One region of the Agrobacterium vaccinii genome, then DNA from elsewhere that is predicted to be linked to it. Evidence: riboswitches for the same ligand, from Rfam matches in the RefSeq annotation. Region 1 holds a riboswitch; each other region holds the start of a gene.
What was found. A riboswitch is a leader RNA that binds a small molecule or an ion and turns the genes downstream of it on or off. The one in region 1 is predicted to bind thiamine pyrophosphate.
Positions count from the first base shown of each region.

Region 2: linked by a shared signal. The riboswitch ahead of thiC (phosphomethylpyrimidine synthase ThiC) and the one ahead of thiB (thiamine ABC transporter substrate binding subunit) in region 1 are both predicted to bind thiamine pyrophosphate.
Region 3: linked by a shared signal. The riboswitch ahead of HRR99_RS21370 (hydroxyethylthiazole kinase) and the one ahead of thiB (thiamine ABC transporter substrate binding subunit) in region 1 are both predicted to bind thiamine pyrophosphate.

Region 1 is NZ_CP054150.1:2,831,287-2,835,446, forward strand. Features, by position in the region: gene thiP (thiamine/thiamine pyrophosphate ABC transporter permease ThiP) at 1-589, opposite strand, end outside; gene thiB (thiamine ABC transporter substrate binding subunit) at 608-1,621, opposite strand; TPP riboswitch at 1,662-1,770, opposite strand; gene HRR99_RS13825 (VOC family protein) at 1,817-2,209, opposite strand; gene HRR99_RS13830 (ABC-F family ATP-binding cassette domain-containing protein) at 2,285-4,105, opposite strand; gene HRR99_RS13835 (thiamine diphosphokinase) at 4,110-4,160, opposite strand, start outside.
Region 2 is NZ_CP054150.1:2,709,861-2,714,020, forward strand. Features, by position in the region: gene thiO (glycine oxidase ThiO) at 1-808, opposite strand, end outside; gene thiC (phosphomethylpyrimidine synthase ThiC) at 810-2,633, opposite strand; TPP riboswitch at 2,740-2,851, opposite strand; gene HRR99_RS13315 (acyl carrier protein) at 3,021-3,272, shown strand; gene HRR99_RS13320 (acyl-CoA dehydrogenase family protein) at 3,272-4,160, shown strand, end outside.
Region 3 is NZ_CP054151.1:1,357,525-1,361,684, reverse strand. Features, by position in the region: gene telA (telomere resolvase TelA) at 1-681, shown strand, start outside; gene iolG (inositol 2-dehydrogenase) at 916-1,908, shown strand; TPP riboswitch at 1,989-2,091, shown strand; gene HRR99_RS21370 (hydroxyethylthiazole kinase) at 2,158-2,895, shown strand; gene thiE (thiamine phosphate synthase) at 2,882-3,541, shown strand; gene thiD (bifunctional hydroxymethylpyrimidine kinase/phosphomethylpyrimidine kinase) at 3,538-4,160, shown strand, end outside.

The DNA of each region.
Region 1 (4,160 bases):
CACCGGGAATGAGCCTTGCCACCGCAGGCCATTCGATAAAGCGGAAGGTGGAGACGGGACCGAAATTGAGACTTGCGCCCATGCGCCAATATTCGCCCGGCACCCGTTCCAGACCCGCCAGAAAAAACCTGACAGCGAGCGGCAGATTGAAAAACACGTGGGCGATGAGAATGCCTGAAAGGCCGTAAATACTGAAAGGCTGCTCGGCGCCTGCCGCCAGAAAGATCGTGTTGACGATGCCCTGCCGTCCCCAGATGGCGATGATTCCCAGTGCTCCCACGATGACCGGAAGTCCCATCGGGACCGCCATCAAACGGATGATCCATATGCGACCAGGAAATTCCTGCTGGCGCGCAAGAGCGAGTGCCACCGGCAATCCAAGGCCCACGGAAAGGGCGGTAGAAAGGGTTGCCTGCCACAGCGTGAACCGCAAGATACGCAGGGTATAGGCGTCGAAGAGTGACCCGGAAGTTACGCCCGCGTCAAAGGACAGAAGTGCGGTGACAGCAAGCCCCATGAAGAGCAGAATGGCTGCACTTGCCATCACTCCGCCAACTATGAACCTGCTGATGTCGCGACGATCCATCACCAAGGGTAACGCCCGCCGTTACTTCACGCTCATGGCCGACAGCCATTCATCGATCCAGGCCTTACGATTCTTTGCCACCTCTTCCGGCGACATCAGGAATGTTTTTGTGGGCTGAACGAGCTTGGAAAACGCCTCCGGCAACGGTGTCGATGTCTGGGAAACAGGCATCATCCAGTTGTTTTCGGGGATGGCATCCTGAAAACCAGACGTCAGGGAAAATGCCAGAAATTGCTTTGCCAGTTCCTTCTCCGGTGCATTCTTCAGCACACCGGCAACCTCGATCTGGATATAATGTCCCTCTTCGAAGGCTGCCGCCTGATACCGTTCACTGTGTTCCGCAACCATGTGATAAGCGGGCGATGTCGTATAGGACAGCACCATCGGAACCTCACCCTTGGTAAAGAGCCCGTAGGATTCCGACCAGCCGGGCGTTACCGTCAGAACGCGGTTCTTCAACTTCGCCCATGCTTCCGGGGCCTTGTCACCGTAAACGGATTTCACCCACAAAAGCAGACCGAGACCCGGCGTTGATGTGCGAGGATCCTGAATGGCGATCTTTTGCGACGGATCACCCTCGACCAATTCCTTCAGGCTTTTCGGCGGGTTCTTGATTGTCTGGGTGTCATAGATGACGGCGAAATGACCGTAGTCATAGGGCACGAAGACATCGTCCTTGAAGCCACCCGGCACCTTCACCGCTGCGGTATCGATACCCGATGCTTCAAAAAGCCCTGTCTGTTTGGCTTCCGCAATCAGGTTGGTATCGAGACCGACGACGACATCGGCCTTCGAACTTGGTCCTTCCAGCTTCAACCGGTTGAGCAAGGCCACGCCATCTGCCACGCCCACGAAATTGACGACGCAGTTGCAGGTCTGCTCGAAGGCGGCCTTGACCTTGGGCCCCGGACCCCACTCGGAAACGAAGCTTTCATAGGTATAGACCGTCAGCGTCTTCTTATCCTGTGCGTGGGCAAGGCCCGGCAGAAGAAGGGACACGGCAATCAGAGCGCGGGTTAGGACATGACGATGCATCAGACGACCTCCTCGAATGGACAAACGGGAATAGGCGTCTGGATGGAAGCCGTCTAATCCCTCCGCCGGTGTTAACCGGATCAGGTTCTTCGGGTTGGCAAATGCCTCTCAGCCCTGTCCGTCAAGACAAAGCACCCCGTTAGAGCTGGCTAATGCTGTAATATGTCGTTGCCTGCTTGGCAAGGTGTCAGGCCGTCAAGCTTGCTCGGTCATATGAACCAGTTCCCAGACGTGACCATCCGGGTCCTGAAAGCTGCCGCCATACATGAAACCATGATCCTGCACCGGCTTCCATTCCCGACCGCCGGATGCGAGTGCCGTTGCCAGCATCTTGTCGATTTCTTCGCGGCTCCCGGCAGACAGGCAATTCAACACTTCCTTGGTGCTGGTCGCATCGGCGATATCGCCATTGATGAATTCGCGGAAGCGATCTTCCTGAAGCAACATCACGAAGATGTTCTTCTCAACGATCATGCACAAGGTGCGCTCGTCGGAATATTCCGGGTTGAAGCTGAAGCCCAGACCCGTGAAAAAGACCTTGGATGTCTCGATGTTCTTGACCGGCAGGTTGATGAAAATCATGCGCATATCTGAACTCCTCCATGGGCGGACAGGAGAACGCACTTTTGCTTCGCTGTCAAAGCGGCAGTCAAACGCGACTGCTCAGCTCTCCATTTCTTCGCGCAGCATTTCCAGCTCCAGCCATTCTTCTTCCATGGCTTCCAGCTTTTCGCGCAGCTTCGACATTTCATCTGCCAGCGTGTTGAAGGCCGTCGGGTTCTTGGCAAAAAGTTGCGGATCGGCCATGCGTTCTTCACGCTTGGCGATTTCGGCTTGAGCCTTTTCCATCTCCTTGGGCAGGTTCTCCAGAGCGAACTTCTGCTTGAAGGACAGCTTTACCTTACCCTTCGCGGGCTCCCCCCCGGATGACGTCGAGGTCTTCGCCTTGTCCTGCTTTTCCGCTCTCTTCTTTTCGTCGGACGCACCTTTGCGCTGCGCCATCATGTCGGAATAACCACCGGCATACTCGACCCAACGACCGTCAGGCGCATCCGGGTTTGCGGGCGCAATCGTCGATGTCACAGTGCGGTCGAGGAAGTCGCGGTCGTGGCTGACCAGAATGACGGTGCCAGAGAAGCCAGCGACGATCTCCTGCAACAGATCGAGCGTTTCGATGTCGAGATCGTTGGTCGGTTCGTCGAGGATCAGAAGATTGGTCGGCTTTGCCAGAATACGTGCCAGCATCAAGCGCGCGCGCTCGCCACCGGACAATTTGCGAATGGGCGTGCGGGCCTGCTCCGGCTGGAACAGGAAATCCTTCATGTAACCCGTGACATGCTTCACTTCGCCGTTGACGAGAAGGTTTTCGCCACGCCCGTCCGTCAAATAATGGGCGAGCGTGTCCTCGAGGTTCAGGTCTTCACGCTTCTGGTCGAGCGTTGCGATTTCCAGTTTGGTGCCGAGCTTGACCGTGCCGCTATCGGGCGCCAACTCGCCCGTCAGCATTTTCAGCAATGTCGTCTTGCCTGCACCGTTGGGACCTACGAAGCCGATGCAATCGCCCCGGTGGACCCGCAGCGAAAACGGCGCAACGATGGTCCGCTCGCCATAGGATTTGGTGATGGCCTCGGCCTCGATGACCAGCTTGCCGGATTCGCGCCCCTCGGCTGCCGTCGCCTGAACGGTGCCTTGCGGGCCGTTGTGACCACGGTAGGCAGCCCGCATATCGCGCAACTCACCCACACGGCGCATGTTGCGCTTGCGGCGGGCGGTGACACCATACCGCATCCAGTGTTCTTCGCGCTCGATGGCCTTGCCGAGCTTGTGCTGCTCCAGCTCTTCCTCTTCCAGCACCTTGTCGCGCCATTCCTCGAAATGGGCAAAGCCACGGCTGAGACGGCGCGACGTACCGCGATCGAGCCAGACGGTAGCGGTCGAGACTTTTTCGAGAAAACGACGGTCGTGCGAAATCAGAACCAGCGCGCTGCGTGTCTGCTGCAATTCTCCTTCCAGCCACTCAATGGTCGGCAGGTCGAGATGGTTGGTGGGCTCGTCGAGCATCAAAATATCGGGTTCGGGCGCCATGACGCGCACAAGCGCTGCCCGGCGCGCCTCTCCGCCCGAAAGGCTGGATGGATGCTCCTGCCCCGTCAGCCCCAGATGCTCAAGCAGATAGGTGACGCGATAAGCATCGTCGCCCGGTCCCAGACCCGCTTCCGCATAGGCTTGAACCGTCTCGAAACCGGCAAAATCCGGCGCCTGCTCCAGATACCGGATCGTCGCAGACGGATGGCGGAAAACCTCGCCCGATTGCGCTTCCACCAGACCGGCAGCAATTTTCATCAGCGTCGATTTGCCGGAACCATTGCGTCCGACAAGGCAGATGCGGTCGCCCGGTTCCACTTGCAGGTTTGCACCGTCGAGCAGCGGGGTCACGCCAAATGTCAGCTTGATGTCGTCGAGTTTCAGAATCGGGGGTGCCAAGGCATCAGGCTCCGGTCAAATCATAGGGACGGGCAAGGACGATGGCCTTGCCGCT
Region 2 (4,160 bases), 120 kb from region 1:
CCATCTCTATGATTTTTGCCTCCCCGAAGGCCGGATGCAGCGCATACGCGGCGTTGAGGAGTTCCATCAGCGACCGTGCCGAGATCGGCCCGCCATCCTGCGATTCGATCATCGTCGCACCAACCATGAAGCGGCCCGGCTCACGCGGCACGATGTAATGGGGAATACGCGGGTGCAGCAGCCGGACGGGACGGGAAAGCGATACCTCGCCGGTGGAGAGATAAAGCATCTCGCCCCGCACCCCGCGGAGCGCTGGAAGCGTGCCGACTTGGGCGTGCCCTGTGCAATCGATGACCCTGTCAAAGTCTGCTTCCGCCACGCCGTCTTCTCCGAGGTGGAAAGCCACGCCCTTGGCAACCAAGCGCTGCTGCAAGGCCAGCAAAGCGAGCCTCGGATCGAGATGGCCTTCATCCGCAAACAGAAGTCCCTGCCGGAAGCGGCCCGCCAGATCCGGTTCCAGTTCGCCGATCTCGTCCTCAGCCATGAGCCGGTGGTTGCGCGTGCGCGCGGCAAAGCGGGAGAGTTCCGCACGGTCACGGGCCGGAGCCACGACCAGCGTGCCGTTTCGCACCACGAGACCCGGCGTGGCCTCATCCCACCAGTCGAGCGCAGACCGCCCCAGCGCGATGACGGCCTCATCAGCGCTTTCCCGTTCGCACCAGGGCGCCAGCATGCCACCGGCATACCAGGACGCGCCGCGACCGACCTCGGTGGAGATGTCGAAGACCTCCACCGAAAAGCCGCGCTCTGTCAGTTCAAGCGCAGCCGTCAAACCGACGACGCCTGCGCCTTTGATGAGAACACGCATGTCACTCACCCGGTGTTGGTTGCGCAAGCGGCAGATAAAGCTCACCGCCTTGCTTGAATTTCTCGGCCATAGCCTCGAGTCCTTCCTTCTGAGCCTCGGCGCGGATGTCGTGCGAAATGCGCATGGAACAGAATTTCGGCCCGCACATGGAGCAGAAATGGGCAACCTTGTGCGCTTCCTTCGGCAAGGTCTCGTCATGGAAGGACCGCGCCGTCTCGGGATCGAGCGACAGGTTGAACTGGTCTTCCCAGCGGAACTCGAAGCGGGCACGCGACAGGGCATTGTCGCGGATTTGCGCCGCCGGATGGCCCTTGGCGAGATCGGCCGCATGCGCCGCGATCTTGTAGGTAATCACACCCACCTTCACGTCGTCTCGATCCGGCAGACCGAGATGTTCCTTCGGCGTGACGTAGCAAAGCATGGCCGTACCGAACCAACCGATCATGGCCGCCCCTATGCCGGAGGTGATATGGTCATAGCCGGGGGCAATATCGGTCGTCAGCGGCCCCAGCGTATAGAAGGGTGCTTCACCACAAACCTTCAACTGCTTGTCCATGTTCTCCTTGATCTTGTGCATCGGCACATGGCCGGGGCCTTCGATCATGACTTGGCAATCCTTAGCCCAAGCGATCTGCGTGAGTTCGCCCAGAGTTTCCAGCTCGGCAAACTGTGCGGCGTCGTTTGCATCGGCGATCGAACCGGGGCGCAGGCCATCGCCCAGCGAAAACGACACGTCATAGGCCCGGCAGATGTCGCAGATTTCTTCGAAATGCTCGTAGAGGAAAGATTCCTTGTGATGATGCAGGCACCACTTGGCCATGATCGAGCCGCCACGCGAGACGATACCTGTGACGCGATTGACGGTGAGCGGTATGTAATGCAGTCGCACACCGGCATGGATGGTGAAGTAATCGACGCCCTGCTCGGCCTGCTCGATCAGCGTATCGCGGAACACCTCCCAAGTCAGGTCTTCGGCAATGCCGTTCACCTTTTCCAGCGCCTGATAAAGCGGCACCGTACCGATGGGAACCGGCGAATTGCGGATGATCCACTCGCGTATATTGTGGATGTTGCGCCCGGTCGACAGGTCCATGACCGTATCTCCGCCCCAGCGGATGGCCCACACCATTTTCTCCACTTCTTCCGCCATGGAAGAGGTGACGGCAGAATTGCCGATATTAGCGTTGATCTTCACCAGAAAGTTCCGACCGATGATCATCGGTTCGGCCTCGGGGTGGTTGATGTTGGCCGGGATGATGGCCCTGCCCGCTGCCAATTCTTGGCGCACGAATTCCGGCGTGACGAAATCGGGAATGTGAGCGCCGAAGCTCTCGCCATCGCGCACCATCTTTCCTTTGAGGGCTTCCCGGCCCAGATTTTCGCGAATCGCGACAAATTCCATTTCGGCGGTAATGATGCCCGCCCGCGCGTAGGCGAGCTGAGTGACGGCCTTGCCATCGATTGCGCGCAGCGGCTGGTTTCGAACGGGAAATTCCGGCGTGAGACGTTCGCCTGTGGCAAAGCCGTTGTCTTCGGGTTTGACGTGTCGGCCCTCATAGGCCACGACATCGCCGCGTGCCAGAACCCAGTCATGGCGAAGGCGCGGCAAGCCGCCTTCGATATCGAGGCGGTGACTTGGATCGGTGTAGGGACCAGAGGAATCGTACACCGTGACAGGCGGTTCGCCTGCGGTCGGATGCACGGCAATTTCGCGCATGGGAACGCGAATGTCAGGGTGAAGAACGCCCGGCTTGTGCACCTTAGTGGAGGCGGGCAGCGGACCGGTGGTCACGTTGGGCGAGATGGTTTTGGCAACAATGTTCATCGTGAGGCTCCAAAGCAAAACAGTGGAGACCCAGTTCGAGCATGAAAGACGAAAAAATCACGGAGGAGTGGATGAGGGAACATCATCCGTCACAGCCAAGCTGCGCTTTTCCGTGTTTGCACCGTCCCTACGCCAGTATGAACTGGATCAGGTTCAACGGGTCACTGCGCATCGTAGCAGTATCTCAGCCCCTTGACGGGACACCCCTGGTGAATGCCTCAATCAGAAACCCGACACCGGCTTTTGTCAAGTCGATATCTGAAAGGTGTATGGCCGTGGAGCGCGGTCACGACAAATTAACCTAAGCGTTTATTCGAATGTTATTTTTTGAAGCGTAATTCGGAGAATGAGCTATGATGGCAGCCATTCGACTGGAGACTACTTGAGATGAATTCAACTATTCGTGAAATACTATCGAAATTCGGTCAACTTCCCGTGCCTGTCGATACAATTGCCGATGATGCCGATCTTTATACAGCAGGCCTTTCTTCCTTTGCGTCCGTCCAGTTGATGCTTGGATTGGAAGAGGCCTTCGACATCGAATTCCCTGACAGCATGCTCAACCGCAAATCCTTCGCCAGCATCGCCGCCATCGAAGCGACGGTCAAAGCCATTCTCGACGGCAAAGAGGCAGCCTGATGGACGCGTCCGTCGCGTCCACTGAAGCGGCATTGTCCGCGCGGGCAGCGCGGGTTGCAGCAATAGCCGCAAAGCACGCCGACGATGTCGATGCAGCCGGACGCTTTCCGAAAGAGGCCATCGACGCTCTGCGTGCCGAGCGGCTGCTTGGCATTCAAATTCCGCCCCATCTCGGTGGCGAAGGCGCAAGCCTTCTCCAGATAACGGATATATGCTGCACCCTCGGGCAGGCTTGCTCGGCGACGGCGATGATTTTCGCCATGCACCAGATCAAGACGTCGAGCCTGGTCGAGCACGGTGAAGACAGCGCGTGGCACAGCGCTTTCATGCGCCGCATGGCGGCTGAGCAATTGCTGCTGGGCTCCGCCACGACCGAAGGCGGTATCGGCGGAAATCTGCGAAATTCCATTTGCGCCATCGAAATCGATGGCGAGCGCTGCCGCTTGCAAAAAGACGCCACCGTCATTTCCTACGGCAGTGAAGCAGATGCGATCCTCATCACATCTCGCGCCAACGCGGATGCTTCACCGACCGATCAGGTGATGACCGTTTTCCTGAAAGACCAGTACCAGCTCGAAAAAACACACGTCTGGAATACGCTGGGCATGCGCGGGACCTGTTCGGATGGCTTTCTGTTCAACGGCGAAGCACCCGCCGAGCAGGTCTTTCAGAAGCCCTTTGCCGAAATCGCCGCGCAGTCCATGCTGGCCACATCGCATCTGTTCTGGAGCGGTGTGTGGTACGGAATTGCAGCCGATGCGGTTGCCCGCGCGCAGGCATTCGTTCGCGCCGCGGCCCGTAAGTCCCCAGGCGTTTCCCCTCCCGGCGCCATCCGACTGGCAGAGGCTTCCAACAAGCTCCAAATCGTCAAATCGAATATCATTGCAG
Region 3 (4,160 bases), on a different replicon from region 1:
CTCATTACCTTCGAGAACTATGCCGAAGTCATGAGACGCTGTCGGCGCTATCTGCACTCCTCGGACCCTATGACGATCGCCATAGGCCTGATGGGCACCACCGGGCGTCGTCCCTATGAAATCTTCACCCAGGCTGAGTTGACACCCGCGCCCTATGGCAAAGGCGTTTCCAAATGGAGCGTGCTGTTCAATGGGCAGGCCAAAACCAAGCAGGGCGAAGGCACGAAATTTGGCGTTACCTATGAAATCCCGGTGCTGGAACAATCGAAAATCGTTTTGGATGCCTATGGGCGCCTGCGCAACAGCAGCGATGGCAAGCTATGGCTCGGCCTCAATGTCGATGATTTCACAGCCGAAGTGCGCCTGCCGCTACGCGACGCCGTTATGGCCAAATTCGAGGACATCTGGCCGAAGGAAGAACCCCCGAAGCCCTACGGCCTGCGCCATCTCTATGCGGAAATCGCCTATCGCAATTTTGCGCAATCGAGCGTGACGAAAAACAGCTACTTTGCAGCCATCCTCGGTCACAACAACAACGACCTCGAAACATCCCTATCCTACATGACCTATACGTTCCCCGAAGATGTGGAGCAGTCCAAAGCCCGTGCTGAACGGGTCGCGGACCGCACCATCCGGCAGATGATCGAGGTCAATCGCATTCCCGGCATGCCTGACAACTGACGTTAGACGGCACTTGCCCGCGCCGCCTGAACCCGTGCATCTGCGTAGATATCTGCGGTCGGATATTTCCCTCCTGTACGCCACCGCAGGACCGCTCATCGGTGGCTTGACACAAATGAAATGGCGCACTAGCAAGATGGAACATATATTCCAAATGGGTCTATTGTGCACGTTGCCGTTCCAGGCGAGACGACAGTCATAACGGAACCCGGCATTCACATCGGGAGGAAAACGATGGTTACGAGATTGGCTTTGCTGGGTGCGGGTCGCATCGGAAAAGTGCATGCCAAGGCGATTGCCGCCGACAAACGCGCCAAACTGGTTGCCGTTGTCGATGCCTTTCAGGACGCAGCTCAGGCGATTGCTGATGAGACCGGCTGCAAAATCAGCACCATCGATGCCGTGTTGGCAGATGCAGAGATCGACGCCGTCATCATCTGCACACCGACCAATACGCATGCCGATCTGATCGAGCAGTTCGCGCGCGCTGGCAAGGCGATCTTCTGCGAGAAGCCTATCGATCTGGATGTCGCCCGCGCTGCCGCCTGCATCGAGGTGGTCAAGGAAACCGATGCGAAGATCATGCTCGGTTTCAACCGCCGTTTCGATCCGCATTTCCGCGCCGTGCGCAAGGCCATCGATGATGGCCAGATCGGCAAGGTCGAGATGGTGACGATCACCAGCCGCGATCCCGGCGCACCGCCACCCGAATACATCAAGGTCTCCGGCGGCATTTTCCGCGACATGACCATCCATGATTTCGACATCGCCCGCTTCCTGCTGGGAGAAGACATTGTCAGTGTGTTCGCGACAGGGTCCGTGCTGGTCGATCCGAAGATCGGCGAACTGGGCGACTTCGACAGCGCCAGCATCATTCTGACCACTGCCAGCGGACGCCAGGCTATCATTTCCAACTCGCGCCGCGCGACCTATGGTTACGATCAGCGTATCGAAGTGCACGGATCGCTCGGCTCCGTCGCTGCCGAAAACCAGCGCCCGGTTTCCATCGAAATCGCGACCAAGGACGGCTATACGCGCCCGCCGCTGCATGATTTCTTCATGACACGCTACACGGAAGCCTATGCCGCAGAAATCAAGGCTTTCATCGACGCCATCGAAAACAACGTGGCGCCATCACCATCGGCCCATGACGGCTTGATCGCGCTGAAACTCGCCGATGCGGCGCTGAAATCCGCACGCGAAAAAGTCGTCGTCCAGATCGTCTGATCCATATATCGACGGGCGGAAACAACGTTTTCCGCCCCTCACCCGCCCATTGACAGCGGGCGCAAAAAACGACACTTTCCAGACATTCCGAGGGGAGCATCTGACGATGCTGAGATGGCGCTGAGCCGGACCCTTGAACCTGATCCGGGTCATGCCGGCGTAGGAACGGAACAGTCGCCCCTTGGCCATGCTTTTCTTTTCTTCGTCATAACCGGATCTCCGTGATGTCATATCTGGAGTGCGATACCGATGGCGAAATTTCCGACGGCGCAAGCGGTGGCAGACGTTCTGTCACGGGTGCGCGAACAAAGGCCACGGGTTCACTGCCTGATGAATACCGTCGTGCAGAAGTTTACCGCAGACGGTATCACCGCCGTTGGCGCGGTCCCCTCCATGACGTCATCGCAGGAGGAAATCGAGAGCTTCGTGGCCAAGGTTGGTGCTCTCACCATCAATCTGGGAACACTGGACGCTGCCCGCCGTGACGTTATTCGGACGGCGGTCAAGGTGGCGAATGCCACAAGCAAGCCTTGGATCATCGACCCGGTGCATTGCGATTACTCGCCCTCCCGACTGGATTTCGCGCGCGAACTCATCGCACTCAAGCCCACGATCGTGCGTGGAAACGCTGCGGAAATGGATGTCATCGGCGATGTCGGCAGTGCCCTTCGCATTCAGACAGGTCCGCAAGACCTGCTTGCCGAGACTACACGCGTGGTAACGATCAGGAACGGCCACCCGTGGATGGCAAAGGTTACGGGCACCGGGTGCCTGTCTGGCGGGGTGATTGCAGCCTTCATGGCGGTAGAGCCCAATGCGATGTTGGCGGCCACGGCGGCGCTGACAGTCACCGGCGTATCGGCCCAACTGGCCGCCGAACACGCGCGCGGGCCCGGCACCTTCGAGGCCACCTTTCTCGATGCGCTCAACGCCATCGACACAGCAGACATTATCGCCCATGCAAGGATTGAACATGATGACCGTTGACTACCGGCTGAACGCCCTTGTGGATGCTTCGTTGACCGACATTGCGCCGCTGCCGGATCTCGCGGCTATAGCGGCCCGCAACGGGGCAACCATTATCCAGTATCGCGACAAACAGGCTACAACCCGCGCGATGATAGAGCAGGCCAAGCGCATCCTAGATGCCTTGAAGCCGACAGGCGTTCCGCTCGTCATCAATGATCGCGTCGATGTGGCGCTGGCATCGGGGGCCGATGGCGTTCATCTGGGTGCTGATGATATGGATGCCGAAACGGCAAGGCGCTTGCTTGGAGCGGATGCGATTATCGGACTCACGGTGAAGAGCCTCGCGGATGCCGAACGTGCGGCGCAGGCACCCGCTGATTACGCTTGCATCGGTGGTGTTTTCGAAACGATCTCCAAAGTGAACCCGGATGCACCGGTGGGGCTGGATGGTCTCAGGCAGTTGCGCAGCTATCTCAGACAGGCGCGACCCGAAATGGCGGTCGGTGCCATCGCAGGTATCACACTGGAACGGGTGCGGCCCGTCATCGCCGCTGGCGCAGATGGCGTCGCGGTAATTTCGGCGCTGTTCCGCACCCCCGATATTACAATGACCACAAAGTCTTTTCGTGACGAAATCGATGCCGCACTGGAGTTGCGCCGATGACATCCATTGCTTTGACGATCGCCGGTTCCGACAGCGGCGGCGGTGCGGGCATTCAAGCCGACCTCAAGACATTTTCAGCCCTCGGGGTCTACGGCGCCAGCGTGCTGACCGCGATCACCGCGCAGAACACCAAAGGCGTGACCGCTGTGGAAGACATCTCGGCGGGTATGATCACCGCGCAGATGAAGGCTGTATTTTCCGATCTCGATATCAATGCCGTCAAGATCGGCATGGTCTCGCGTATCGAAACCATCGAGACCATCGCCACCCATCTTGCAAACCAACCCACGCCCATTGTGCTGGACCCAGTGATGGTGGCGACATCGGGCGACCGGCTGTTGCAGGAAGATGCGATTGAAACCTTGCGCTTGCGCCTGCTTCCTCTCGCGCTGCTGGCAACCCCCAATCTGCCGGAGGCGGCACTACTGAGCGCAAGTCCGGTCGCAACGGACAGGCAGGAGATAATCCGTCAGGCGGAAGCCATTCTTCGCACCGGAGTGCGGGCGGTGCTGATCAAGGGCGGTCACGGCAGCGGGGCTGAAAGCACGGATATCCTGCTGGATGGCGAGACTGTCCACACATTTTCCATGCCGCGCATCGAGACGGACAATGATCACGG